One region of the Sphingobacterium paramultivorum genome, then DNA from elsewhere that is predicted to be linked to it. Evidence: riboswitches for the same ligand, from Rfam matches in the RefSeq annotation. Region 1 holds a riboswitch; each other region holds the start of a gene.
What was found. A riboswitch is a leader RNA that binds a small molecule or an ion and turns the genes downstream of it on or off. The one in region 1 is predicted to bind S-adenosylmethionine.
Positions count from the first base shown of each region.

Region 2: linked by a shared signal. The riboswitch ahead of HS960_RS26240 (5-oxoprolinase) and the one ahead of HS960_RS04225 (O-acetylhomoserine aminocarboxypropyltransferase/cysteine synthase family protein) in region 1 are both predicted to bind S-adenosylmethionine.
Region 3: linked by a shared signal. The riboswitch ahead of HS960_RS22400 (methylenetetrahydrofolate reductase) and the one ahead of HS960_RS04225 (O-acetylhomoserine aminocarboxypropyltransferase/cysteine synthase family protein) in region 1 are both predicted to bind S-adenosylmethionine.
Region 4: linked by a shared signal. The riboswitch ahead of metE (5-methyltetrahydropteroyltriglutamate--homocysteine S-methyltransferase) and the one ahead of HS960_RS04225 (O-acetylhomoserine aminocarboxypropyltransferase/cysteine synthase family protein) in region 1 are both predicted to bind S-adenosylmethionine.

Region 1 covers NZ_CP058555.1:1,035,200-1,042,834, forward strand. Annotated here, with positions in the region: gene HS960_RS04215 (homoserine dehydrogenase) at 1-572, opposite strand, end outside; gene HS960_RS04220 (homoserine O-acetyltransferase family protein) at 612-1,655, opposite strand; gene HS960_RS04225 (O-acetylhomoserine aminocarboxypropyltransferase/cysteine synthase family protein) at 1,688-2,998, opposite strand; SAM riboswitch class I at 3,254-3,366, opposite strand; gene HS960_RS04230 (FUSC family protein) at 3,549-5,576, opposite strand; gene HS960_RS04235 (TonB-dependent receptor) at 5,920-7,635, shown strand, end outside.
Region 2 covers NZ_CP058555.1:6,320,722-6,328,356, forward strand. Annotated here, with positions in the region: gene HS960_RS26230 (SusC/RagA family TonB-linked outer membrane protein) at 1-2,085, shown strand, start outside; gene HS960_RS26235 (RagB/SusD family nutrient uptake outer membrane protein) at 2,091-3,608, shown strand; gene HS960_RS26240 (5-oxoprolinase) at 3,706-3,969, opposite strand; SAM-I-IV-variant riboswitch at 4,036-4,129, opposite strand; gene HS960_RS26245 (DUF3050 domain-containing protein) at 4,340-5,110, shown strand; gene HS960_RS26250 (TolC family protein) at 5,375-6,652, shown strand; gene HS960_RS26255 (HlyD family secretion protein) at 6,652-7,635, shown strand, end outside.
Region 3 covers NZ_CP058555.1:5,369,872-5,377,506, reverse strand. Annotated here, with positions in the region: gene HS960_RS22405 (glycosyltransferase family 117 protein) at 1-2,784, opposite strand, end outside; gene HS960_RS22400 (methylenetetrahydrofolate reductase) at 3,032-3,988, opposite strand; SAM riboswitch class I at 4,059-4,161, opposite strand; gene HS960_RS22395 (hypothetical protein) at 4,380-5,231, opposite strand; gene rimM (ribosome maturation factor RimM) at 5,335-5,859, opposite strand; gene HS960_RS22385 (30S ribosomal protein S16) at 5,979-6,500, opposite strand; gene HS960_RS22380 (UvrD-helicase domain-containing protein) at 6,860-7,635, shown strand, end outside.
Region 4 covers NZ_CP058555.1:4,393,630-4,401,264, reverse strand. Annotated here, with positions in the region: gene HS960_RS18495 (helix-turn-helix domain-containing protein) at 1-31, shown strand, start outside; gene HS960_RS18490 (hypothetical protein) at 676-1,083, shown strand; gene HS960_RS18485 (single-stranded DNA-binding protein) at 1,137-1,532, opposite strand; gene HS960_RS18480 (hypothetical protein) at 1,707-2,072, shown strand; gene HS960_RS18475 (helix-turn-helix domain-containing protein) at 2,104-2,694, opposite strand; gene HS960_RS18470 (hypothetical protein) at 3,117-3,647, shown strand; gene metE (5-methyltetrahydropteroyltriglutamate--homocysteine S-methyltransferase) at 3,748-6,060, opposite strand; SAM riboswitch class I at 6,139-6,242, opposite strand; gene HS960_RS18460 (response regulator transcription factor) at 6,427-7,116, opposite strand; gene HS960_RS18455 (sensor histidine kinase) at 7,219-7,635, opposite strand, start outside.

The DNA of each region.
Region 1 (7,635 bases):
AATCCACCTACATCCAGGGTTGGATCTGTTTCTGCAAAACCAAGTTCTTGCGCTTTCTTTAAAGCGTCTGTATATTGCTGGTTTTCATTGAAAACTTTAGATAAAATATAGTTGGAAGATCCATTAAAAATACCGCTGACAGAATGAAGTAATTCATTGTCATAGTACTCTTCTAAATTCCGTATAATAGGAATACTTCCGCAAACGGCACCTTCATACAATAAACTGGTGCCATATTCATGTTGGATATCAACCAGCTCTTCCAAATGGGTGGCAATCATTTTTTTATTGGCAGATACCACATTTTTTCCCGATTTCAAGGCACGAACAGTTAGTTGATAGGCTGCTTCGGCATCATCTATTAGTTCGACAACAGTGTTAATTTCTGGGTCACCTAAAATTGTTTCCGCGTCGGTAGAAAATAGATCTGCTGGTAGCGAGCGCTTTTTATCTCCGTTTTTAATGACAAATTTTTTGATCTCCAGATTAAGATTTTTGGTTTTGATGATATCGTAAAGACCTTGGCCTACTACACCAAACCCAAACATCCCTATTGTTAATTTATTACTCATATCTCTTCTTAAATTCTCTTATATATATTATTTATTCTCTTATACTAATTCGTTTAGGTATTCTTTTTGTTCCCGCAGAAAGTTGCTGATGATTTTTGTGAGTTTTTTTGTTTCGATCAAAAATCCATCGTGGCCATAGGTAGATTCAATCTCCTGATAGTGGGCATTCGGAACATGTTGAGCGATGAATTGTTGCTCTTGTGGAGGAAACAACAAATCTGTATTGACGCTCAATACTAAAGTTGGACAGTCGATGCTCGCTAAAGCGGATTCGATAGATCGTCTTCCCCGACCTAGATTATGGCTGTCCATTGCTTTGGTTAGGAAGTAATAGCTGTACGCATTATAGCGTTTCACCAATTTTTCACCCTGATAGTTTTGATAGGAGGATGCTTTATAATGATCGAGTTTTTCGTTATCATCCTCCTTTTGTGTGTTGGCATACGTTGTATAGTTGCGGTAAGACAACAGTGCCATAGCGCGTGCAACTTTTAAACCCTTAGCTCCGCCATCGGGATGATTGGCGTAAAAGGTTCGATCAGTTGTGATGGCAAGACGTTGACTTTCATTGAATGCAATACCCCATGGTGAATGGACGGCATTTGTTCCAACGACGATTAGATGGTTGATGGCTATACTGTGCGATACGGCCCATTCCAATGCTTGTTGACCGCCTAATGAGCCCCCAATAAGGATCTCTATTTGTTTGATATCCAGGTAGTCTGCAAGAAATTGATGTGCGTTGACCAAATCCCTTACTGTAAATTCAGGAAAAGATAGGTAGTAGGGCTGTCCAGTAGCTGGGTTTACAGATAGCGGATTACTGCTATTATATGCTGATCCTATGACATTGGCGCAGATAATATAATAATCGTTTGAATCAAACAATTCACCTGTTCCAAAAAGACCGGACCACCAATCCAGTACATCTGCATTAGCCGTTAGTGCATGGCAAACCCAGATCACATTACTGCGATCTGCATTGGGTTTGCCAAATGTTTCATAACTGATTTGTAAATCAGTAAGCTCTCTTCCATTTTCAAATACAAAAGGCTCCGGGTGCAGATAAATATGCTTACTCATTTTACGTTTAAGTTTAAGCCGAAAAAATCTGATTATTTAATTTTATCAAAAGCTTGTTGTAAATCAGCTTTGATGTCATCAATATGTTCTATTCCTACAGAAAGACGTAATAAACCTTTGAACACTCCAGCATTGGCTTGATCTTCATCACTCAATTGTTGGTGAGTAGTCGCTGCTGGATGGATAATCAATGACTTCGTATCACCGACGTTGGCCAAGTGACTGATCAATTCTAAGCTGTCGATAAAGCTATTGGCCTTTTGTGCTGCGTCACCTTTGAGCTGGAAAGAAAGCACTGCACCATAGCCATTTTTAAGGTATTTTTGTGCGTTAGCGAAGCTCGGAGAACTTTTTAAGCCCGGATAGTTTACTTTTTCTACCTGTGGATGCGCCTCAAGCCATTTAGCTACCTCTAAAGTGTTGTCTACATGGCGTTGCACCCGTAAAGACAGGGTTTCAAGCCCTTGTAATAATAAGAATGAATTGAAAGGGGAGAGTGCTGGCCCGAAATCTCGAAGCCCTTCCACACGTGCCCGAATGGCAAATTGAATATTTCCAAACGGTCCGCCTTCACCGAAAACTTCGGAAAAAACTAAGCCATGATAACCTTCAGATGGTTCGGAAAATTGAGGGTATTTTCCGTTGCCCCAATTGTAGTTTCCGCCGTCGACGATGACACCGCCAATGCTTGTACCATGTCCACCGATCCATTTAGTAGCCGATTCAACAACAACATTCGCACCATACTCCAAAGGTTTAAATAAATAACCTCCAGCTCCAAAAGTATTATCGACGATTAATGGTAAGTCATATTTTTTTGCTACGGCAGCAATTTTCTCAAAGTCTGGAATATTGAAACTTGGGTTTCCAATTGTTTCAACATAGATGGCCTTTGTTTTATCATCAATGAGGGCTTCAATTTTATCTGCCTCGGCGTCCGTTGCAAAACGAGCTTCGATGCCCAGGCGTTTAAAAGAAACTTTAAACTGGTTAAATGTACCGCCGTATAAGTTGGATCCGGCAACAAAATTGTCACCACTTTCCAAGATATTATTTAATGCAATAAACTGTGCCGCCTGGCCAGATGCAACAGCAACAGCAGCGACTCCACCTTCCAGTGCCGCAATACGTTGTTCGAAAACATCCGTAGTAGGGTTCATAATCCGTGTATAGATATTGCCGAACTGCTTTAATGCAAATAAGTTTGCGCCGTGTTCGGCATTTTCAAATACAAAAGATGTTGTTTGATATATAGGAACTGCTCTAGATCCCGTAGTAGGATCAGCGACTTGGCCAGCGTGAACCTGAAGAGTTTCGAATTTTAAATTTTTGTTTGAAGACATAATATATCAGATTTTAAGGGTTCAAAAAGAAATTGCTAAGTAAAAAGAGAAGCATACACACCTCGTTGAAGGGTCTGTTAAATCTTTATCCAAGAAAAAGGAAATGATTTTTAACAAGCATGGAAGTGCATATGCATACGCATTCGCATCAATACAGTTGTACGATGACTTACACTTTCGCTTATCGTGTGGTTCACTTGTGTTGAACCTGAATTTTTAATGGACTTCAGTAGTTTAATAATCATTGTCTTATGTCATTTATATGCTCCAAAACGATATTGTTTTGGACAGGAATTGGCACCTTTTCAAACAAATTGAAGGTTGCCAGTGGGTCATTGAGCCAGTCTCTCGCCACTTCTTTATAAATCAAGACCTACTGATTAAGGGAGGTGTTGATTAGAAATCTTCTTTCGAAGACGACACAAATATAAACTCTTTTTTTATTAAAGCAAAAGAAAAGCTATTTTTTAGTTAAAGGAATTTTAAATAACATACCGATCGGGATCGCATATCGTCGGATGAAACCGGATAAATAACTGTCAATCGGGTATTATGATTTCTTTAAGTTGATCCGTTCCGCAATTTGATTTAAATCTGTTAAAAGAGGTTTAAGTGCATCAATTCTACTATGGATATCATACGCTAGGTGGCGATTCGTCTTTTTGCTTAACGATAGTGAAAGACCCACCAAATGGGAGTTGACCTGATAAGAGAGTGCTTGAAAATGGTGGATATGTGACCAATCCATCCATTTATGCTCGGGTTCTTTTTTCATTTGATTGATAGCGTCTGAAAATAGCGCCATGGCAGTCTGCGCTTTTTTGCGAGCCAGTCGTATATCAAAAGAACTTTGTTTCTCTTCCGACAGACGGTTATTGATGGTTTGGAAATAATGCTCGTTGTAAAGGGATACCTCTTTTGCCAGCTGAACCATGCCTGTGCTCTGGCGTACGGGGATCAAGAAATAACCTGCTATAGCCAAGAATGCTCCAATGAGTGTGAAAAGTATTCGGCTGCCTAAAATGAGATTGATATTGCCTTCAAACAAATTGAGCGCAATCACAATTCCCAAGGTAATAAAGATGACACTGACCATATAATTAGATCGGTTGAACAAAAAGAATCCGAAAAGACCTAATGCAGCTATGGTAAGGAGAGCTGGGAGAAAATGAATAGAAATTAAGCAGAATATACCAACTATTATACCCGAGAATGTGCCTACAATACGCTCTATATTACGCTTTTTTGTCATTGAAAATGCTGGTCTGGCAACAATAGCGATCGTCAGTAAGATCCAATAGGTATATTTAAAATCCAAAAATAAAATACCGATCAATGCGCCTGTTCCAAAAAGAAGAGCCATCCGAACTGCAAATCGAAAAAGCGGGTTATTCAGATGGAGTTTACTTTTTAGATCAGCAAGATTGCGCAAAGGTCGATTGATAAATTGCTGGTACTCACTGCTGTCAATCTTATCCTGAATTTCCTGATTTTGATAAAAAGCTACCTGAATTCGGCTGAGTACTTCAATAATTGCTTCGATGTTGCTTATGATCGAACATAATATACTTTTTGCTTGACCGGTCTGCTGTTCTTGAATTTCTTTTAAATCCTGTAAGAGGGCATTAATTTTAAAGTTATTGTGATATAATTGATGCGCATACCGAAACCTCTTGTTAGGTTGTGAAAAGCTATCAATTTCTAAAGCTAATAATTTGATTGTGTGACGAATTAAAGGGAGGCTGCCCGTGTCTGCAAGATTTTTGCGAATCGCATCATAGTCGTGATCAAGTGCAATAATTAACTCATGAAGGTCAATTAACCCATAAACCTGACTGAGCCAATAATTGCTTTTATGCCACTGTTGACTTATGATTTTTTTTTCTCGAAAAAGAAGAGACCTGATTTGTTCCTGTTGTTCGCTGATCAGGCCATGAATTTTGCCTACGCGACTGTACGTTATATTCAAAGGAATATTGGGATCGTAAGACTGTGATCGTATCAATAGAAATTGGGACAATCCATGAAAACCATTGGCCATCGCATGTTTTAGCGAGCGATAAGGTTGTATATAGGCTTGTAAAAGGCTAAAAAAGTAGTATATAATGGAACCTGTTGTAATCTGTAAACTAACCGCAAAAGGGTGTTGCGGGGCCATTCCGATCACAAAACTCATGAGAATCAATGTCATGTTTCCAATTGCAGCATAGCGAGCCCCAAAAATACCGTATAACGTACATATAAAACCGGCCGCTGCTAGCAGTATAACCAAGGGCCAATGATACGGAAATACAATCGCTGTAAACAATGATGCAACAAAGAAGGTGGGAATACATACGAGAGCAGAAGAAAGTTTATCTTTTCTGTTTCCAGGAGGATCTGTGAGTGTTGTTAACAACGATCCGACACCGATTCCAATAGCCGTGCTCGCTTGCGCTCCCAATAAGTAGATCGCCAAACTTGGCAAGATGCTGATGGAAACATTACGTAATGCGTCTCCAGAATGCTCGCCATGCATAAATCGTATCATAAGGATATAAATACGGTAGAATCTTTTCTTCAATGATACAGTGCTCATTAATCAGTTTACTAATTTTCTATGTAAAAATACAAATATTATGCTTAATATTTTTTGTATACAATTTATTTGTTTTGATTTTTGTTGATTTTTTGAATTTTTATTTTGATTCGATGTGCTTTTCTTGCGCTGTGCTTTTTGGAGATTCAAGATTAGCTGGGATGATTTTATCGGCTTTAGCATCGATCAGCGAATGACATGGTTTACCGATGTTATTTGGTTGTCTACCGAGTGAATCGGACGATCTATCTATTTCTACTAGTCAACGTGTAATGAATACACGAGGTTTGTTGTCATTATTATGAAGTTGACTATCCAATCGATAGCCTTAAGAAATTACATTATGAAACCACAAAAAATTAAATTGCTCTTATTTTCTCTTGTTTTATTCCTGTTTTCTATTGCCGGACCCGTTTCAGCACAGTCTGACGGGGGAAAATTACGTACAGTCGTTGTTGGACAAGACAATCAGCCTATTGTGGCTGCAAATATTTCATTGTTTCGTAAGCCCAATGATATCTTGTTAAAAGGAACTTTATCCAACGAAAATGGAGAAATTGTGTTGTCTGCGATACCCGAAGGGAAGTACAGCCTACAGGTGTCCACGGTGGGTTATGCTATTTATCGTTCTGCTGAAATGGTCGTGAGTGCGGGTGATCTCAAGGTACTGGATACGATTCGTTTACAGGTGGAAAGTAAAGTGCTGAGTGAGGCACAGGTGATCGGTAAGAAACCATTGATTGAAAGTCACCTTGATAAAGTTGTCCTCAATGTTGAAAACAGTATTTTGGCAACAGGGAATAACGCATTGGAACTCCTGCAAAAGGTTCCAGGGGTAACTTTAGACAATAAAAAGATCAATCTACGTGGAAAAAGTAATGTGATTATCATGATTGATGGTAAGCCTACTTATCTTTCTGCAGATGAAGTATCGCGATTATTGGAAAATACAGCTTCCAATGCAATAGCATCGATCGAAGTACTCACCAATCCACCCGCAAAATACGATGCAGCAGGGAATGCAGGAATTATTAATATTAAGACAAAGAAGAATACGCAATTTGGAAGTAATGTTAGTTTAAACCTCAATTTAGGGCAGGGTAAATATACAAAGGCGGATGGTGGCTTTCTAGTAAACCATCGTAACAGTTGGGTGAACTTATTTTCTTCTTATAACTACGCAAATGCCTTAGGCTTTAATGATTTAAATATCGATAGGGCTGTAGATACCAAAATCGGGACGACTTTTTTCAATTCGGATTCTTATTCGAAATTCCGCTATCGAGGCCATAATTTCAAATTTGCGGCAGATTTTAACCTGGGGAAAGAGGAGGTCATTGGATTTGTGGTTAACGGTAACGTAAGTAATGGCCATTCAACACGCGAGGGAAGCAATCTGATCGCCTCTCAAAAAGGAAAGCTTGATTCGATTGTATTAGGAAGCAATTTGTCAGATTTTAAATACCACTACCTCACTTATAATCTTAACTATAAAAAGACATTTGATACCTTAGGGACTGAATTGACCGTTAATGGGGATTATTCATATTCGAAGAATAATGACAATAGCACTGTTGGAAACCGTTTTTTGGATGCAAATTGGGAAGAATTTAAATCACCGAATATTTTCCGGAATGATATGCTTTCTAAGACCAAAATTTTGGTTTTTAAAACCGATTTTGTGCATCCTTTTAATAAAACGACGAAACTTGAGGCGGGCTTAAAATATAGCCGTGTAAAAACAGATAATAATTTGTTATACGAAGATCAGGATCAGCAAGGCGAGTTTGTGCAAAATAATGGTCAAAGTAATCAGTTTTTGTATAATGAAAATATAGCTGCAGCTTATTTCAGCCTAAATAAATCATTCGGAAAGTTTTCGGTACAAACTGGACTGCGTGTTGAAAATACAAGCTCCCTAGGAAACTCGGTGACGCTTGGGCAACAAACAAAACGTACCTATACCGATTTTTTCCCATCAATATTTGTACAGCAACAGATTAATGATGATCACAAGCTTGGTGCGAGTTATAGCAGACGTATTGACCGTCCTGATTAT
Region 2 (7,635 bases), 1.1 Mb from region 1:
AATGAGAAGACAACCTTTAATGTTGGTTTGGGCTACGTCAATCAGGATGGAATGATCAAAGGTTTTAACTACGACCGTTATTCCGCCCGCCTCAACCTGACAACCAAAATCTCGGAAGGTATTAAATTCGGAACAAATATCTTGCTCAAAACAGGACATACCGAATCTATTCCAGGCGGATCCAAAGACCTGTTCCTGTCGGCCATGTCGCAGGCACCAACCTATGGCCCATTTTTGCCGGATGGTAGCGGACGGTACACGTACAAAGCTTACGACTGGGAGTACAACAATAAAAATCCTATGGCCGTATTGGATCGGAAATTCACGTACAATACCGATGACTATGCAGCCAATTTACAGGCTTGGATGGAGGTACAGCTGTTTAAAGGTCTTTCCTGGTATACCAAAGGTGCCTATAATTTCAATATGGACAAGTACAAGGATTATAAATCAACGTTGGATGAATATTACTACCATACGGGCACGCTCGGAACAACACTGGATCTTGGAAAGGGCCTTACGGATCAGGATCAGCAAACGATATACACCAATTTATTTACTTACCTCAACTATGATCGCGCGTTTGGGGCACACCATCTCAAAGCTCAGGCCGGATATAGCATTGAAAAAAGTAAGTATACCTACCTCCAGGGCTTCAGACAGAATTTTGTCGACGATACACTAACAGAATTAAATGCGGGGGGATCGGATATTCAACGGGCAAACGGAACCGCCAACCAATGGGCGCTGATCTCTTATTTCGGCCGATTGAACTATGATTATCAAGGGAAATACCTCTTGGAAGCCAATATGCGCTACGATGGTAGTTCCAAGTTTTACGGTAAAAACCGTTGGGCAGCGTTTCCTTCTTTCTCTGCAGGCTGGCGTGTATCGGAAGAATCTTTTGTTAAGGAATTCGCTTCCGGTTGGCTGGATAATTTGAAGGTCCGTGGATCCTGGGGCCAACTCGGAAATCAGAATACCGGCAACTATCCGTATCAACCCGTATTGGGACTTACCGGAAATTATTCTTTTGATAATAGTACGCTAAATTCAGGTGTCGCTCAACAAGGGTTAAACAACCCGATTATTAAATGGGAAACAACAACGATGACCGATGTGGGATTGGACCTGAGTCTGTTTAAAAATTTAGATATCACTTTTGACTGGTATAAAAAGAGGACGACCGATATTCTAAGACAGTCACAGATTACTGCAATCGTTGGTTTGGGGGCACCTTACGTAAATGATGGAATTGTCGAGAATAAAGGTGTTGAGTTGGGAATTACTTATCGTAATCAGATTACTACGGGAGCATTGGAAGGTTTACGCTATCAGCTCGGTGCAAACCTCGATCGTTTCAAAAACAAGCTGGTCAAATTTGGCGAGCCTGAAATCGGCGGCTATACGATCAAAAAAAATGGCTATGCGATGGACAGCTTTTATACCTACGAAGTCATCGGCATATTTCAATCCGATGCCGAAGTAGCGGGGTCGCCTAAGCAGTTTAATGATAATACACTGGCAGGAGATCTTAAGTATCGGGATGTCAATGGGGACGGAAAAATCGATGCGAACGACAGAACAATTATTTCCGGTGTAGATCCAAAACTGAACTATAGTTTTAATCTAAGTGCAAGTTTTAAGGGCTTTGACTTTTCGGCTCTATTACAAGGGGTATATGGCGTCAAATCCTATGTTTCGGGCTGGGGTGTAACCCCATTTGTGCAAGGCAGTCCGCCGACAAAAGACTGGTTAGACCGTTGGACACCTGAAAACCCTTCGACAACGATGCCCCGTATTTATTGGGGTTGGAGTGCTCCGGAGAAATTCAGCCGTGCTTCCAGCTATTTTATACAGGATGCTTCATACTTCAGGTTGAAAAATCTTGTGTTCGGATACACTTTACCTGAAGGGCTGTTGAAAAAATATAAAATTGACCGCCTAAGGGTTTATTTTTCGGGTGATAACCTCCTTACTGCGACCAAATTTAAGGGCTTGGACCCTGAACGCTATGGAAATGGTGATCTGGTACAGTATCCACAAAACAAGATTTATTCATTTGGTGTACAAGTTAACTTTTAAGTGCTATGAAAAAGAAATTTATAACAGCGTTGATGCTATCCGGACTATTTTTGGGTTCCTGTAACAGTGCCTTGGACCTTAATCCTTTGGATCAGATCGCTTCGGACAACTATTTTAGCAAAAAATCGGATTTTGATAATGCATTGGCCGGTGTATACGCGTCATTGCAGAGTGAGGCTTTCTCCTATGGGATGCCTTTCCGGGACTGTCTGACCGACAATGGCTACAATCAGTTCAACTCAGGTAGCGTCAATGAAATCGTAGGTGGGAATTTAAATCCGACCACAGGGGGGTATGAAACCGGAATTTATAACGATGCTTATGTGGGAATAGGACGTGCCAATCGCCTGATCGAGAAGCTTCAGGGCTATAACGGCTCCGATATGAACGATGGGGAGAAGAAGAACATGGAAGCCGAAGCCCGCTTTATCCGTGCTTTTGTTTACTTCCAATTGTACAGTATTTATGGTGAGGTGCCGCTTGTGCTTACTTCCCTCAGTCTGGAGAATCAGCGTCAGCCAAAGGAAACTGCAGAGAATATTCTAAAACAGATTCGGGCCGATCTGGATTTTGGGATCGCCAACTTAGCGGCTAAACCTTATTTCAATAATGGGGGGCATGCGACCGCAAGTTCAGCAAAAGCCTTGAAAGCACGGGTTTTACTGTTTGCGGCTTATGGCGACAAAGGGGTGCCCGATTTAGCAATTTTGAAAGAGGTAAAAGACTTATGCACCGATGTCATGAAAGAGTATACTCTGAGTACAGCTTTTGAAAATGTCTTTCGCGATGCAACACAGAAGAACAATACCGAGATTATCTTTTCGGTCAATTTTTTGGCACCGAATAATACAGCCCCCTGGGACATGTATTTAGGCGATTGGATTGCTGCTTCACCTTTACAAAACCTGGTGGATACCTATGAATGCAAAGATGGTCTGCCTTATGGTGAATCACCCTTGACTGACCGAGCTAATCCCTTCAAAGATAGGGATCCGCGCTTGAGCAAAACAATTTTCGTGGATCATCCCGACTTTGGCGGCGGTAAGATCCATACACCGTCCAATCCGCGGCCTACAGGTTATGGGGTGTTGAAATTTTTGGATCCGGCCAACTTACCTTTTGGCTTTTCAACATTGAGCCAACAGGATGCGGTTGTACTGCGGTTTGGGGAGGTGTTATTGATGTATGCCGAAGCACAAAATGAAATTGCCGGACCAGATCCATCGGTTTACGATGCCATGAATACCCTGAGGAGCCGCGTTCAGATGCCCGGGTTTCCTGCCGGTTATACCAAGGAAAAAATGCGCGACCGTATCCGCCACGAAAGAAGGGTTGAACTTGCTTTCGAAGGACTACGGCATTACGACCTGATTCGTTGGCATATCGCAGGCGAAGTACTCAATGCGGTCAAAGACAGTAAAGTGCCCTATCATTTTGAAGACAAATTTTACCGCTGGCCATTACCACAAACAGAAATTGAGAAAAGCGCAGGTGTGTTAATTCAGAATCCAAACTATAAATAATAAGATTATCGCCTTCTTTTAAATCGGCAATTTCCTAAACCAACCACAGCAGCGCGCACGAAGTCCTTTCGATGCGCGCTTTTTTTACCGATAACGATTATTGTAAAGGAATCAGGACATTCTGTTCCAAGCGTACAGGGACATGCTTCACCGAGGTAAAACCGTCTTCCTTGGAAATGATGTTGGAAAGATCCAGTCCTCTTTTGGAGAACGTACTGATCAAAGCTGTTCTAAAGGTTGCCTTGGCTGAACCCCAGCCTTGTCCTAAGATGGTGTCATTGTTGAGCTGTATCAGTTCATCTGTTGAGTAATAACTGAATTTTTCCAGTAAGTGTTGGTAAAGATTTGTTGTAGTAGCCATACAATTTAAAAATTTAAAGGATTAAACCATAAACTGTATCCAGATCTTGTTGGGAAAATAATCGTTCTGCGACGTTTATTTTGGTCGAAACCCGTATTAATTTACCACCGCGGTGCCTGCACTCGGTTGGTATTGCATCATGCAATTCTGAATACTCTACAAATATAGTAGATTATTTTTTATAATAAAAAATATTTTTGTTTTTAAGGGTAAATGAACGTTAGCAACAGGAATAGGGAGGTCAAAAGCGAGGCGCGTTGTTGGCTGTGATTTGGTTATGAAGCGGATAGCTGGGCGAAAAATTTATCATGTTACTGTAATCTCATCGAAAATACTTTTAAAAATAGAGATAAGACAATACTTTTGCGCCATGAATAGAATTGCGGAAATTAACGAATACATTGCTGCCGAACGCGAGGTATTATTGCAACACCCTTTGTATCGTAAGATCAAAACGATCAAGAATCTACGTTCTTTTACAGAAGGGCATGTGTACGCTGTATGGGATTTTATGTCTTTACTAAAAGCTTTACAGATTAAATTGACCTGTACGACTTTACCTTGGTTTGCGAGTGAGAATCCATCAACACGCTATCTAATCAACGAAATTGTATTGGCTGAGGAGTCGGATGAATATATTGATGGCCGCCGTTTGAGCCATTTTGAGATGTATCTGGACGCCATGGATGCCATGGGTGCCGACCTTCATCTGGTCAACAAATTTATTGCTCACGCCAAAAAATCGAGTAACATATTCGATGTCATTGCAACGACCACATTGGACAAGCGGATCAAAGACTTTTTGAATTTTACATTCGAAGTGATTGCTGAGGGCGAGGTGCATAAAATTGCTGCTGCATTTACATTTGGACGCGAAGATCTTATCCCGGGAATGTTTACCTCTATTTTGGAAGAAATTAAAACAAATTTCCCTACAGCCAATCTGGATAGCTTTATCTATTATTTTCAACGTCATATTGACCTTGATGGCGATGAGCACGGGCCTTTGGCGATGCAGATGATCACAGATCTCGGGAAGGACGATGAGGTTAAATGGACAGAAATGAAAGAGATCAGTAAAATTGCGCTACAAAAAAGAATACAGTTGTGGAATGCAATAGAAGATTCCTTATACGGATAATCTATTATTATACCGTCGAGAAAGGCCTTTCAAATCATGATTTGAAAGGCCTTTTTTATGTGCTGTAAAAAAGGATATTGCAAGGGCTTCTTGGCAGATATTGGTCTTTTTGTTTGAATTGATGAAAAAATGTCTTTTTTCCATAACATATTGGCGTTTGTGAAGAAATCCAAGTTCCAATAAGTGTCTAAGTTTGCTACGCAAAAAAATTACATAGCACACGTGAACTTTTTTCCTCCCTATTGGGCAAAAGGAATACTAACCATGGGATTGTTAGTATTCGCTATTTCGGACACCTTCGCCCTCGATTCTTTGCGCATGTCCCTGAAAGACATGATCGACAAAGCGCTACAGAACAGTAAATACATCGAGCAGTCCTATTTGCAGCTCAAAGAAACTGAGGTGGCAGTACAGCAGCAACGCATGGAGTTGCTACCCAAAATTTCCGCCAGAGCTTCTGCTAGTTATGCGAGTAATATGCCTGTGTATGACCAGGGGCTTTTAAATAAACCTTCCCAGCATGATATCATTCATTACTTGTACGATAGCGGCCTGGATTTTTATCTGAACCTCTACAATGGGCATCGGGACCTAATGAAAATTGAGTCCAAAAAATTGGAAAATGAGCTGGCCAGAATCGATTGGAAGAATGCCGCAGCGCAGACGAAATTGGAGGTTTGCAATCTTTTTTTGGATTTGGAACTGTCGTATAGTAACCGATCTTTAATCGAGCAGGATATTGCTGATCAACGGGTACAGCTCAAAGAGATTGAACATCTGTATAAGGCGGGCGTGGTATTACACAGTGACGTCTTGCGTATTTCGTTGGAGCTTTCGAAGCGGGAACTGTTGCTCGTGCAGATCGGTCATGATATTCAGGCTGCAAATCAGAAGCTGCAGCTAATTGGCGGTATTACAGCAGAGATTATCCCCTTGACCGAGCCTTTTAAAGTGGAAAGCCCCAGCTATGAAGCGCTTGTTGCCGAAGCGCGAAGCCATGCTTTTTCCCTCCTAAAATCCGAACAGGAAGTGGTTTTGAAGAAGTTGTCGGTCAAACAGGCACGATCAAATTATCTTCCTGAGTTGGGGTTGACCAGTACATTCACCTTTGCCAATCCACAGGTCTTCTTGTATCCCTATAATCCCAGCTGGTATAATCTGAGTATCACAGGACTCAAATTAAACATACCGATCTCGGCTATCTATCTCAATAAAAACGTGGTGCGCGGAGCACAGATCGCATTGGATCGACAAGAGGTAAAACACCATCATGAAGAGGAGATTCTGGAAAATCAGCTGTTACAGGCCCTGTTGGATTATCAATTGGCTATTAAGCAGCAGGAGGTCTGTCAAAACAATAAGGCGTTGGCGCAGGAAAATGCACGAATTATAAAAAACAGGTATTTTAAATCATCGGCTTTGATTACAGATCTCTTAGATGCAGATATGCAATACCTAAAAACACTTTTTGATCTTGAAACCGCACATATTGCGATACAAAAACATTATTATTTTATCGAATTTTTGAAGGGTACTATCTAATGAAACCTAAATCACGAAGAACAGTTGTGGAGGCACAACTCACTCGAATTACCAACTGGTTGGCCGGAATTGTCTTGTTGGCCTTGTTGTTATGGGGCGCTCAAGCATTATGGATGCGACTGCGGTATACCTACACAAATGATGCACAGGTAACACAGTATATCAATCCCATTGTTTCTCGGGTAGGAGGATATGTGGTTTCTGTGCATTATCACGATCATCAATTGGTTAAACGGGGTGATACCTTGTTGCTTATAGATAATAAGGAATATAAATATGAGGCTGATCAGGTAGCGGCATCCGTCAATAAGGAAGCTGCAGAGATCAATGTTCTTCATAGTCAAAAGGAAATTCTCCAGGCGGAACATGAATCTTTACGGACCTCAATTGCTGCCGGGGAGGCTCGGGTAACCAAGCAACAGTTGGAATATGATCGATATAGTTATTTGTTTCAGGAAAAGTCTGCAACGGCACAGCAGCTGGAGGATGTAAAAGCGACGTTGGATGTGTATAAGAGTGAACTGGCTTCGTTAAAGCATAAATTACAGGCTTCACAGGAACGTGTGCATGATGTGGATATGAAAAAAGGTGTGGTCGATGCCGAACGTGTTCGTTTGACGGCAGCTGTCGGCCGCAAACGCCTTGATGTCGGTTATACCGTTATTCGCGCACCTTACGATGGGCAGATTGGCAAACGTACGATTGAAAAAGGTCAAATGATAAGTGCTGGCGAAGTTTTGGGCTTTATCGTCAATAGAGAAACCCCAACCTGGGTAACGGCTAATTTTAAGGAAACACAACTGCGCTATTTGCATCTTGGCAATAGGGTTGAGGTGGTTGCTGATGCGTATCCAGATCAAAAATTTTATGGAAAAATTATTTCCATCTCCCCGGCTACTGGATCTGCATTCTCCCTTTTGCCACCAGATAATGCAACGGGCAACTTTGTGAAGATTGTACAACGCGTACCTGTGCGCATCGAG
Region 3 (7,635 bases), 2.1 Mb from region 1:
CGAACGATATAGACTGTCGATAATATCGGCATAATTGATGGCATCCGACATCGCATATACGCGATCTGGTAATTGATCGTATGCTTTTTTTGCTACTTCCCCAGCTTGTTTGACCTGACCATTGGCCAAGAGCATCCGGGCGGCTTTTCCAAATATATCACGGGCGTACATACTTGTAAAGCGAAACGAATCTGTATCTAAATACTGTGCATTTTTAACATTGCCCCAATGATACGTATGCATAATATTGTTATATAATGCTTCCATGTTAACTAGCCCGGCCTGCTCATTTCGTTTTCCTGTCGACTGATCTGTAGCAGCGACGGGCATCAATCGGGAAGTAAAGCCTTCATTGACCAGGTATTTATCCAGGCCCAATTTAATGTCACTTGGCAGCATGTTCGAAAAATATATTGGTCTGTCCCAATGGTTATTTTCAAGCACCGATAACAAGGTTAAATCCGCCCTGGTCAGATGATCATTCGGAATTTCCCATTCCATTGCAGAAACAATAGCGCCCTGAAAATAAGCTGGAACCGCTTTTTTCTTAACCACCTCCTCTTTATCAATGCGCAATTGGACCTTCTTGGAAGGGAAATAGTTTTCCATATCACCGGAATTCAACTGAACTTTATACTCGGGATCATCCGATGTGACAAACTGTAATAGTTGCTGTATATCTACCGCATTGTCAAGTTGTCTATCCACAAAAGGGATATAATCACGAACGCCTTTTTTCGTCTTTTCAGCTGGGATCGTCACGGGAAGACCTGCCGCTTGATACGTCGGCTGCTTGGCCTGTTGCATATACCAATCGCCAGTCAGATAACTTAATACCACAACCCGAACATCCGGACGTACTCCTTCCACTTCTTGCAAATACCATACAGGAAATGTATCATGATCTCCATAGGTAAATAGAATAGCATTTGGAGCACAGGATTCTAAATAATTACGTGCCATGTCCCTTGCCAGCGATTTTTCAGAACGATTATGATCATCCCAATTTTGATGGGCCAAAATAATGGGACCGCCCAATAAAGCGAAAGAAATACCTGTCGCTAACGCATACCTTGTTTGTACAAAACGGTTGAGAAACCGAACAAATGCTATTGCTCCCAGTCCGATCCAGATCGCAAACGCATAAAAAGATCCTACGTAAGCATAATCTCGTTCCCGAGGTTGCATAGGAGTTTGGTTGAGATAAACAACGATCGCTATTCCCGTAAACACAAACAGTAAGGTCAAGACCAAGGTATAAGGTTTATTGTTCCGGTACAACCAGATCGCTCCGGCTATTCCCAGTAGCAGTGGAAGGAAAAAATAGGTATTCCGGCTCGGGTCATGCTTCTGTGATTGGGATATTTTATCTTGCCCCCCCAAACGCCAATTATCCAATGGTTTAATCCCCGACAACCAGTTGCCGTCACTATAGGTCCCATACCCTTGCCTGTCATTCTGTCTACCGACAAAATTCCACAAGAAATATCGGGTATACATATCGCCCAGTTGAAAATTAAAAAAGAACTTAAAATTATCAGAGAATTGTGGCTGCTGCCCCTCCTTCAAATTGAGGTAACTCCTATAATAAGCTTGATGGGCTCCATCTTGACTATATATGCGGGGAAAGAAAGTTTCCTTATCAAACGTATACTTATCGACCTGACTAAAAGGAATATAACCTGATTCATCTTTGCGATAACCGGTTTTACTCTCGACACCAACGACCTGTGAATCATAATTGGGTCCTTTGAGTAAAGGTTCCCGGATATATTGCTCCCGGCTCAGATAACCCAAAAAAGAAAACACATTGTCTGGCGCATTATTGTTTAACGAGGGATTCGCTTTTCCACGGATCAAAACCATGGTATAGGAGCTATACCCAAATAGAATAAAACAAAAGACCAGTAGTCCGGTATGGAGTGTATATTGCTGCTTTTTATAAGAATAATATAGGCCATAAATGAGGAAGCCCCCCAACAGCAGACACATGAAGAAGATGCCTGAGCCAAAGCCCAAACCTAGCGAGTTTACAAATAAGAGATCCACTTTAGCAGCTAGACCGACCAACCATTGAATAATTCCCCACAAAACGGCCCCCAAGATCAGCACTCCTACCAGGAAAGCTTTTACTGTACCTTTCGCATTAACCTGTCCTGCTCTTCTGAAATAGACAACCATCGCTATAGCCGGGATTGCCAACAGATTTAATAGGTGCACTCCGATTGAAAGGCCCATAACAAAAGCAATAAAAACCAGCCAACGATCGCTACCTTCTTCATCTGCACGCACTTCCCACTTTAAAATTGCCCAAAAAACAATCGCTGTACACAATGAAGACATCGCATATACCTCAGATTCAACAGCCGAATACCAGAATGAATCACTGAAGCAGAAAGCCATTGCACCAACTAAACCCGCAGCAAAAATTTGGAAATAATTCGATAATTGAACTTTCTCTTGCCTGTTGAGTATCCTTTTGGCAATTGCTGTTATCGTCCAGAATAAAAATGTAACAGTAAGCCCACTGCAGATTGCGGATCCAATATTCATCCAATAGGCAATTTTACCTGCATTACCAAAAGCCAGGTTGGAAAATATATTCTGAATAAGAAGAAATAATGGTGCTCCCGGTTGGTGTGCCACTTCTAGCTTGTAGGCACAGGCAATAAATTCACCACAATCCCACCAGCTTACCGTCTTTTCAACGGTGGCGATATATACACATGTAGCAATTAGTCCGCAAGCAAAGCCGAGTAGAGAATTTAATCTAGTGTACTTCATAAGGTCAATTTGGTCTATTGTTAAAATCCTTTTTAGCACTTTAAGTTAAAAAGTTATCCTGACTCCAATAAGTTAATTAACACTATTTAACACAAGTATCTGACTATAAACAGGCTACTCAACCCTGAATATAGAGACCGACCTAAACCACACTATCGAAATTATGGACTTATTTCGGGCTTTCACAACTAATATTACAATAAAAAAAGGAAGCTTATTGGCTCCCTTTTCGTATTATTTTTATGAGTTAGGCTAGTTTTTCAACAATTTTCTTTGTTGGACCAGGATTACTCATCGTATAGAAATGTAATACCGGAGCGCCAAATTTAATCAGCTCCTGACATTGTTGCACCAACCACTCCTCACCGACTTGTCTGACGTCGGCATTCGTTTTACATGCTGAAACAGCATCGCTCAGTTCCTCCGGAATATCTAAATGAAATATCCTTGGTAAGGTCACCAACTGCTTTTTCGTTGTCAATGGTTTTAATCCTGGAATAATAGGCACATGGATTCCATTGTCTCTACATTTTGTTACAAACTCTTTGTATTTTTCAACATTAAAGAACATCTGAGTCACAATAAACTCTGCTCCCATATCGACTTTTTGTTTCAGATATTTAAAATCAGTATTGAAATTTGGCGATTCAAAATGCTTTTCGGGATATCCCGCTACTCCGATGCAAAAATCAGTCTTTTCCGATGTGATAATGTCTTCATGCAAATACTTTCCTTTATTCATATCAGTTACCTGTTCCAATAGGTCTGTTGCAAAAGCATGTCCACCATCGCTCGGTATGAAATCGGCATCGCCTTTACGTGCATCTCCCCGCAATACCAAGACGTTATCTATCCCCAGGAAGTTCAAATCGATCAGGGCATTTTCAGTTTCCTCTTTTGTAAAACCACCACATATCAAATGGGGCACCGCATCTACTTTATATTTATTCATGATTGCAGCACATATCGCCACTGTCCCAGGACGTTTACGATAGGAAACGCGTTCCAGTAATCCACTCGCATGCTCTTTATAGATATAATCTTCCCGATGGTAGGTTACGTCGATAAAAGGAGGTTTAAACTCCATCAGTTCATCCATGGTTTTAAAAATACTTTGGATGCCCTGCCCTTTTGCCGGTGGCAATAGCTCAAAAGAAAACAATGTTTTTCCTTTGGCATTCTGGATATGATCGATAATCTTCATTAAAAAACTGTTTTTAGTTTGGTTGGCTTACATCGAAACGCACAAGTCGAGGAATCGTTTATCTACATGTAACTTATCTTTCCCACATGGAGTAGGGTAGAATTTAGCACCTTGAACAATACAGGTTGCTAAGGCTTCAACGGGTCTAGTCCCTCGGCCTTTCTCTATAAGCGTTGCTAATATCGTTTTAAAAAATCAAAAGACAAAAATATTTTTTCGAAAAGGCAAAAATAGCGGCAAAAAGACTGCAATAAATGCGGCTTCAGGTTTATTCCCAGTCAACAACAGGAATTTACGCTCCACCAAAAGTAAAAGACTTAAAAAAACAGATAAAATTAACGATCGAGGATCATCGACAGCGAAGATATTGACTATGCCACAACAGGATTGGCTAAAGATTCGCTGCCAGGGAATTCCGTAGATTTTTGAGATAAAATGTGATCAATAAGAGTCCTGTAACATGGTACTCCTCTTTCGATCCAAATTTAAAACCATCAAATAAATATTGATAGGCGACTAATGCATTTTTTTCGTTGTAAAATAATTCCTTCCAAGAATCGGGAACATCTGCCCATGCCTTGAGCACAATGCCATTCTCAGCATAAATAATGGGTGATTCAACACCATCCATTCGATAATCGTGATGTGTACCAGAACTTGATATGTGTTGGAAATAAGCGATAGAATAATCTACAAAATTCAATGCCCTAGCTTTTATCTCCTTTTCACTTTCTGATTTTACAGGGGCATTTCGCCATAGATTCACTTGGCTATCAAATTTGCTGGGGGTCTCCCGGATAGGGGTTTTATCTAACGCAAAGTTGATATAAAGTCTTTCGCTAGTGGGTATACGTGCTGAGCTAAACTGTGAAAAATCACCTCTCAGCTGAACAAAATCGCTTTTTACCTTAATAATATCTAATGCGAGGCTACCTTTTTTCTCATCGGTCAATTCTAATCGATCGCCGTTGAATCTATACTTACCGAAGAGTAAGATATCATCGATCGCCATGACAAACTTGTCTTTATCATGGAGAGAGAGAAAGGACCGATATATCGTAGGATCATTACCATAGGTATCTGCCTCGACATTTTGGGGTGATTCTCTTTTTACTTTATGATACTCTTCATTTGAATAGCCCAATATCATTTGGTAATTGCCTTCAGGAAAGTCCTTTTTCTTCCCAAAGAAAGCACAAGAAGACAACGAGAATACGAATAGCAGCAGTAATAACGGTTTCAAAATCAATCAATAATTATGGCCAGTAATAATATACAGACCAAGATAAGAAATTACTGCAATAGTTCGTATACTGCTATTTATTTGAATAAGCTCGGGGATATGCTTATTCTTTATAAAGATCCACCAAGCCTTCTGGCAATTCAACTTCAATGATCTCCTCTTCGCCATCGATTCCTAAGATCAAATCATCAGACAACGGGAACATCAGTTCTTTACCGTCCATATTTACCGAGGCGACAAATTGTTGTGGAAATTCCTGGACATCTGTTATTTGCCCCAGTTCACCATGGTTTTCATCAATCACTAAAAAACCGATTAAATCAGTATATCTAAAATCATCTGGATCGCGCTCGGGCATCTTATCATTGGAAAGATATAGCTTTTTACGGACAAGTACTTGAGCCTTATCGATATGATCCACATCCTCAAATGTCACATACGCTGTACTATTTTTTTGAAATTTAATGGTATCAACAAAATAAGGAACAAGCTTTTTGTTCACTTCCACAAAGACAACATCGATATTCAAACTCTCGTATTCCTCGAATTCAAAAAACAGTTGTACTTCTCCTTTAAGACCTCTTGTTTTACTGATGTAACCGATGTAAAAGCTTTGATCAATAGTCATATATTTCGTATTTAGCGATTAGCTGTGAGACATGATTTGGCAAACCATTAGCCTATTGGCTGTTTCAAAAAAAGCCGGCTCAAGATTGAGTCGGCTTTCTCGAATACTTTATGAAAGAATTAACCTTCAGTTTCTTCTGATGCAGGAGCTTCAGTCTCCTCAGCAGCAGTTTCTTCCGCTACAGGAGCATTTTTAGCAGCTACAGCAGCAGCTTTTTCTTCTTTTTTCTTAGCTTCAGCAGCTAAAGCAGCTTTTCTAGTTTCAGCTTTAGTTTGTGCTAAACCATCTTTTTTACCAGTGATTCTTGCATCATTAGCTTCAGTCCAAGCTGTAAATTTAGCTTCAGCAGCAGCTTCATCAAAAGCACCTTTTTTCACACCACCTTGCAAGTGTTTTTTGTAAAGAACACCTTTGTAAGAAAGGATAGCGCGAGCAGTGTCAGTTGGTTGAGCACCTTTATTCATCCAATCCAAAGCTTTTTCAAAATCCAAAACGATAGTTGCTGGATTTGTGTTTGGGTTGTAAGAACCAATACGTTCGATGAATTTACCGTCACGTGGAGCGCGAGAATCCGCTACGACTACGTGGTAAAAAGGACGTCCTTTTTTACCGTGTCTTTGCAATCTGATTTTAGTTGCCATTCTTTAATTTTATTTTATGTATTCAACATATCCCCCGAGCTTCATACTAGAGGGGATGCAAAGATAGTTATTTTTTTTTAATCATCATTATAATTTAATAAAACTTCACTGAAAACGACAGGGTTAGCTGTTTTCAACAAGCTCTTTCAAGCGTAACACCTACCCCTTAGACCTTCGTCTTTTCTTGCTTCCATACAGCATCTACAACGAACTTTTCAAAAATCAAGGCACTAAACAGCTCCTTTATTCAAAAGGACATCTTTACCAAATGTAAACAGGATGAACGGTTTGGGTACAGTACCTTCGAAATAGTCATCGACATTTTTGCCAATTCACTTTTTACTTTCTACCTTCATTCTATGAAATCTGTTGCGCCATTAAAAATACTAAAAGCTTCAGCCGGTTCGGGAAAAACCTTTAGCTTGACTTTACACTATCTCACACTCCTACTCTCCAACGAGAATAGCTATAAGGAGATTTTGGCGGTGACATTCACCAATAAGGCAACCGCCGAGATGAAGGAACGCATCCTCTCGGTGCTCCATGGCTTGGCAACAGGCAATCGTACCCCTAAAATTGAAGATTTCAGAAAGCTTTTACTCCAGCAGCAGCCAGATTGGAATCCGCATCTGGTACAAGAGAAAGCTTTTCGGGTTTATCGACGTATCCTACACGACTACAGTCATTTTACCATAAGTACAATTGATGGTTTTTCCCAAAAAGTCATTCGCGCATTTACCTATGAACTCAATCTTGATGCTGCTTATAAGATTGAAATGAATGTCAATAAAGTGAAAAATGACCTTACAGTCATGCTTAATCAATTGCTGGATGAACGACCCGACCTACTGGATTGGATTATCGCTTATGCGGAAAAGAAAATAGCAAAAAATGAAAATTGGAACTACCGCCAACAATTAATGGGTTTGGCAAGTCTTATTTTCTCTGAAAATTTTCAGGAATTTGATGGCTACATCAATTCTGCCAATCCAAAGGAAGTTTTTAATCTTCTCAATCAGGAAGTTGAACAGAAGATAAACTCCTTCACGGAAGCGCTCTCCATGACAATTGAAGCCTTTAGTGAAACATTTAAGAATTTTAATATCTCCGAAAGTGACCTGAAAGGTAAATCGCG
Region 4 (7,635 bases), 3.1 Mb from region 1:
GAAATTGTATGCCAAGTTTGAGCGAATCTAATCGCGTGGAACTTTTTCCTGCTGTTTATTTGGTATTGCCGGTATCGAGCGTATTTACATATTGTTACCATATTCTAGGTTAATGGTGTTATTGTACTCTACTTACAGGGGGTTAACAAGGGGTTTGCAGGGATTTACCCCTGCTATACCCCTGTTAACCCCTTGTAATACCCCTACGAAAAGCGGTCTTGAGGTTGATCTGATGCTGACTTTCAGGCAAGAAAAGAAGACTACTAAATCAGGTCTGCAGATGTGAATGCCCACAAAAAATTTTGTGAAGTCGGGCATTGTAATTAAATTAGTTCGATAATAAAGTAAAACTTTTGCGCTGTTGATTCGCGTCTTTGGTTCATGAGAGATTATTCTAAACTGTTATCTCACAATAAAAATGGAAATTTGTGCAGGATTCGATCCAAGATCAGGAGTCAACACCTGGATAATAGGATAATGTATCATCAACAGAGAGTTGGTTTTTATTGGTAAGAATAAATCTCAAGGACGGTAATGTTATAAATCGGTAATGTTATAAGTAAGATAAATAGTGACGAACTTGTCGATCCGCTAAAAGTAGTGTGATTTATTTAGTTTCAGTACAACATGCATAAACGGCTAAATTACCATGGATAAAAAACTAAATTTAAATAGATGAAGAAAGTAACCTTATTAGCATTAATTGCTGGATTTTTTGTTATTTCCTGTAATAATTCCACGACTAAAAAAGTTGAAGTAAAAGATACGACTGCCGCTATTGACATTAAAAAAGATACGGCCAAAACGCTGCTGGAAAATAGAGGCGGCGAAGTGCCAATACCTAAATTTAGTTCTGTTGAGACACAAAAATTGGCGGAGGATTACACAAAATATATCAAGGAATTTATCGCTGTTGCTAAAAGTGGCGATGTTGTTAAGCTCAAGGAGCTTGCGTCCAAGCGTCAGGAATGGGCGACCAAAGAAACTGAAGCTGTTTCTAAGTTTACACCGGAAGATGCCAAATTATGGAAGGCTTATGCTGAGAACCTAGGAAGAGAGTTGACAGCAAGCCTAACAAAATAAGTTGGGAACAATCGACGAGGTAGAGACTTGAAAAATCTACCTCGTCGATCATACTAGAAGGGGAGGTCATCTTCAGTTTCATCCGGAAGTTTTGGGCTGTCTTCTTTGGCACCGTTGGACTCCGATAAAACCATGAAATTATCTACTTTAATTTCTGTGACATATTGTTTTACCCCATCTGCATTCTCATAATTACGATAGGTGAGTTTGCCCTCAACCATGAGTTTGGTTCCACGTTGGCATTTCTTTTCAATGGTATTGTTTTGATTACCCCAAACCACGAGTGTATGCCATTGAACTTCTTCAACCCACTCGCCGGCTTTGTTCTTGAAAAGATCATTGGTGGCGAGACGTAATACGGAATAATTTGTACCGGTGGAAGTTGTTTTGATTAATGGGTCGTTTCCTAAATGCCCAACCAATTGTACTTTGTTGCGTAATGTGCTCATGCGTCTAATTTTTAAATGTTTTTAATAATTCTTATTTTAGTTGACGGTCATTGGCTATCGATGCCAAATGATCTTAAGCAAAGGTGGGGCGGGGAAAAGAATATAGTCGTCTATTTACCATTTGTATTCGACTATAGTCGATTGTAACCGTTTGTTGTCGTTTAATCTTCCGTTATGAGTTCTGTCGAGAAAGTCTGCCTTGAATGTGGCAAGGGTATATATGGCCGTTCTGACAAGCGATTTTGTGATGATGCTTGCCGGAACGCCTATAACAATAAATTAAATAGCGACCAGACCAATATGGTGCGCAATGTGAATAATATCCTACGAAAAAACCGTCGTATTTTATTGGAAGCGTTGAGTGGGGAGGGTATGATCAAGATACAACGGGAAAAGTTAAAGCGGTTGGGATTTGATTTTAAGTTTCATACACATACTTTTTCCAATAACAAGGGACAGACCTATAACTTTATTTATGAAACAGGCTATCTGTTGCTGGAGAATGATTGGGTATTGATCGTTCAAAAGAAACCACTGTGATTTTAATCGCAACAGATTCATTAGTATTGGTTTAGTTTGCAGAACTGAGCTTGGCCTTCCTTATTGCGATATAATTAAAAATAGTGAAGGTTAGAATCAATATGTAGTAGCATACTGGGATGAGTAAAAAATAGGCGCTATTGAATATATCGCTTAAAAAAGACGGTAGTGAAATCTTAAAAAAATCTGCAATAATAATATAGCCTATGAAACTTCCGAGAAAAAATAGTCCAACAGCATGTATTACAATTATTTTTTTTAGGTGTTTACTGTATAAGGCGTCTTTGTTTTGCTTTGTATAGCCCATAATTGCTGGGACCAATAATCCTAATAACGGATTGACCAAAAAGGTGAGCGATGCTAAATATAGCGCTTTAATACTTCCTGTTTGATTGTTGTCGATACTGATTTGATTTACATTTGGCATAATGAGTTGTTCTAAAGGTATTTCCAAGATTTGACTGATCTGTTTGAGACTAAATCCACTGATTTCTTCAGTGCCTTTTTCGATGCGTTGCACTGTTCTTAGCGATACACCCGCCTGATCGGCGAGTTCCTGCTGCGTTAGTCCCTTACGTTTTCTTGATAGTTTGATTAATTGATTAGCTGATTGACTTTCCATAGTCCAAAGATGGGGAAATAGTCGTTGAATTTCAGCGAAATTGATGCGACAATAATATGCCAATATCGTGCTGTAAGATATAACGGATTAATAATCAAAAGTTTTTGGGAATTTGGTAAATATTTTGAATCTTTGCAATTTAATAGAGTAATTAATAAAAACGGAAGAATATGTTTGTAATATCAGAAAATCCCGCTTCGTCCACAGAGAAGATTCTCGGGAATATTCTTCGGAATACGGCCCTTTCCTAATCTTCTTTCTTAATACGTTAAGTAACCTATGTTGATATTGGCTAAAACTTGGCTCTCTAAATGGTGGTCCACTGTTCCAATATGCTTAGCTTATTATGGAGTTTTAAAAATCCAGTTACTTTCAAGGTTATTGTGAAAGCTGGATATGAATGTTATGTTTTAGAAAATTTTATGAATTCAGTAAATAAATATGTCCTTCAGGCACTGGATAATTATCCTATGTATTTGGAGGAGACCATGGAATCCTTATCCTATGCACTGTCTTATGATGAGTCTAATACAATGGCGCTATGTTTGATGGGAAGAGTTCATGCCGAACAGCTATTGGACTATGAGCAGGCAAAAAGGTATTTCCAGGAAGCTTTGGTGCATAATGTACAGGCATTGGAAGTATATCCTTATTTCATTCAGACATTGATTGATATGGGGGATTATGAAGCTGCAAAAAAGACGATTAAATTTGCTTTGACACTTCCGGCGATGCCCTTGACAGGGATTTGGATCAAGAAAGCACTTCTATTTGAAAAATTAAGAAAATACAAAAAGGCATTGAAGGCGTTAAAGATGGCAAAACTTGAAAATGTTGATCTTGATTTTTCGTCAAGCCTGAAGTCGATTGAAGATCGGATTAAAGGGAAACAGGAAATTAAGAACGGGAGAGAAAAGGAAAATAAGAAAGAAAAGAAGAACACCCGAAAATAGTCTCACACTATCCCGATAACAGTTTTTGTTTCGAACCAAGGTCCGATAAAGAAGCCCTAGATGAAATTTCATCTAGGGCTTTATCAATATAGTTTAAGAATTATTCTGCTCTTAAGATTTTCGCAGCCTCAACCATCGACTCTAAAGCCGCTTTGGTTTCTGGCCAAGCACGAGTTTTTAAACCACAGTCAGGGTTAACCCAAAGCTGTTCTGCTGGAACTACTGCTTTTGCTTTACGCAATAGATCTACCATCTCATCTTTGCTTGGAACACGTGGTGAGTGAATGTCATAGACACCTGGACCAATATCATTTGGATATTTGAAATCACCGGCGAAAGCATTCAACAATTTCATTTGAGAACGTGAAGTCTCAATCGTGATGACGTCAGCATCCATTGCAGCGATATCTTCGATTACATTATTGAACTCAGAGTAACACATGTGTGTGTGAATCTGTGTATCGTCTTCTACATTTGATGAAGAAACACGGAAAGCACGTACTGCCCAGTTCAAGTAATCTTTTTGATCAGCTTTACGTAGCGGCAATCCTTCACGGATAGCTGGTTCATCGATTTGTATGATTTTGATACCTGCTTTTTCCAACGCTTGTACTTCATCCAAGATCGCCAATGCAATTTGGTAAGTCGTTGTTGAACGCGGTTGATCATTACGTACGAAAGACCATTGTAAGATAGTAACCGGACCAGTCAACATACCTTTAACCGGACGGTTAGTCAATGATTGCGCGTATGAAGACCAACGGACAGTCATATCTTCAGGACGGTATACATCACCATAGATAATTGGAGGTTTTACACAACGTGAACCGTAAGATTGTACCCAGCCGTTTTGTGTGAAAGCGTAACCAGCCAATTGTTCACCGAAGTATTCAACCATGTCGTTACGTTCGAATTCGCCGTGTACTAATACGTCGATATCTAATTGCTCTTGAAGACGGATTGTGTTCTCAGTTTCTTCTGCGATTGCTTTATCATATTCTGCCTGCGTGATAGCACCTTTTTTCAAGTCTGCTCTCCATTTACGAACATCTTTCGTTTGTGGGAATGAACCAATAGTTGTAGTAGGGAATGCCGGCAAGTTGAATTTCGCTTGTTGCGCTGCTTTACGGTCAGCAAATGCTGAAGTACGTTTTGCATCGTTATCAGTGATATTGCTTGTACGTGTTTTAACCTCTGGTTTGTGGATCAATGGAGAAGTACGACGGCTTTCAGCAGCAGCTTTGTTAGCTTCGAAGCGTTTTGCTGTTTCAGCATCAACTTCACCTTCCGCTAGTACGGCTAAGTCTTTTACCTCAGCTAATTTTTGTTTAGCAAATGCTAACCAGTTTTTTACTTCAGCTGGTAGCGATTGCTCATTGTGCTCATTGTCTAAGTCAAAAGGAACGTGCAACAATGATGAAGAAGGAGCTACCCATACACGGTCTTTTCCTAATGCATCAACAGCCTGTTTGATTTTAACCAATGATTTTTCGTAATCATTTTTCCAGATGTTACGGCCTTCAACAATACCCAAAGATAATGTTAATGAAGCAGGAACTTTAGCTAGTACCGTATCCAATTGGTTTTCACCGCGTACCAGATCTAAATGTAAAGCATGGATAGGTAGGTTAACTGCGATATCTTCGTTGTCTTTTAAAGCTTCGAAGTAAGTAGTCGCGATTAATTTGATATTTTTTGCTGCTGCAGCTAATTTTTCGAAAGTAGGTTGATATAAAGCTTTTACTTTAGCATCTAAATCCAATGCTAAGAAAGGCTCGTCAATCTGAACATATTGGGCACCAGCCTCAGCTAGTTTAGCTAATATTTGCTCATATACTGGAACAAGTTTATCCAATAAATCGATGCGGTCGAAGCCAGCTTCTTTTTCTTTACCGATCAAAAGGTAAGTGATAGGACCTAGTAGAACTGGTTTAGTATCGATGCCCAATGATTTTGCTTCGTTATATTCATTTAAGAATTTTTCGGACGTCAATTTGAATTCTTGATCTTTTGTGAATTCTGGCACCATATAGTGGTAGTTGGTATCCAACCACTTGGTCATTTCCATTGCAGTCACGTCGATTCCTTCTTGTTGGAAACCACGCGCCATGGCAAAATATAGATCTAAGCTGTAATTGTTGTCTACTTTATTCAATAAAGAATGGTAACGAGCAGGAATTGCACCAACAGTAAGGGTTAAATCCAATACTTGATCGTAAAAAGAGAAATCATTGGAAGGGATCAAATCTATTCCAGCATCTTTTTGTGTTTTCCAATTGCCTTCACGAATTTTTTTTGCGGTGTCCAATAATTCCTCAACAGAAGATTTTTTAGCCCAATAGGCCTCATTGGCTTTTTTCAATTCGCGGAACGCGCCCACACGAGGGTAACCTAAATTGTTAGTCAATAACATAATGAATGTTTTTAATATTTCTTTTTCAACTATATTTCTTGCTAGAGAGAGAAGGACACACTAGAATTCGGTGACTTCGGCTTATCATTCCCATATCAAGTAGGGTAGAATTTAGCACCTTGTCAAGGGACAGGTTGCTAAGGCTTCATCGGGTCTATTCCCTCTGCCTTTCTCTATAAGCGACGCTAAGTTAGAACATTTCTTTTTGAAATGCAAATTTTTTATAAAAGTGCATCAATTTTTTATATTCTACTAAGGATAAAATTGTTTTGTTCTTTTCTTTTCATCCGTGATTTAGTGTATGCCATGTTTCAATACGTTGTGGCATAAAAAATGGGGAATGACTGTTTCTCATTCCCCATTCTTTTAGCTCACCAAAAGTTTGTAACCTTTTCCGTGCACATTGACAATTTCAACCTTACTATCTTCTTTTAGATATTTACGAAGTTTACTGAGAAATACATCCATACTTCTACCCGTAAAGTAGTTGTCATCATGCCATATTTTTAATAAAGCTTCTTCCCGGGTCAGCACATCATTTTTCTTTAAACAAAGCAAACGTAGTAGTTCCGCTTCTTTGGTGGATAGTTTTTGCATCTGTCCTTTGTAAGAAATTTGCTGACTTGTATAATCAAAGAAATAATCACCAATTTCAAATTTATCAGCAACCACTTCCTCTTCTTTGTCTCGAACACTGCGCTTCAGCAAAGCATTGATGCGGAGCAATAATTCCTCCACTCGAAAAGGCTTTGTGATATAATCATCTCCCCCTAATTCAAAGGCTTCGGTTTTATCTTCCATCATCCCCTTTGCTGTGGCAAAGATAATAGGAACAGTGTTGTTTGTTTTTCTGATTTCACGTCCAACTGTAAATCCGTCCTTTTTTGGCATCATGACATCGAAAATACAGAGGTCGTAGTTATTTTTTTTGAATTGAGAAATCGCTTCATCTCCATCCGTGCATAATGTGACGTCAAATTTTCCCTTTAATTCGAGATAGTCTTTTAAAAGATCCCCCAAATTAGGATCATCTTCTGCTAATAATATCTTTTGCATAATGATTATATTAATTTTCACCAATGTCCCTTGATGCTGATAAATCAGCTTTCCTCAACCTTTGAAATTTTTTAAAGAGGAAATATACAAAAAAGGAACGTTTTATTTTTTAATAGGCAAAATTACTTCAAAGGTCGTGCCCTTATCTTTTTCACTTTTAACTGTAATTTTTCCGTTCAGCCTTCTCAGGATGTCCTGTACATAACTTAAGCCAAGACCAAATCCTTTGACATTATGAACATTTCCAGTTGGAATACGGTAGAACTGGTCGAAAATCTTTTGCAGGTGATCCCGGCTCATCCCAATACCGTTGTCGGCAATAGTGACGACAATGGTATCGCCAACATTTTTTGAATTGATGTTGACATGTAAATCTCCTTTGCTGTACTTGATGGCATTATCCAATAAATTGTAAAATACATTCGAAAAATGTAACTCATCACCGATGACAATATCCTTTGTCGCTGCAAGATCTATACTGAATTTTCCGCCGATATTCTGCATGCGTAGCTGCATACT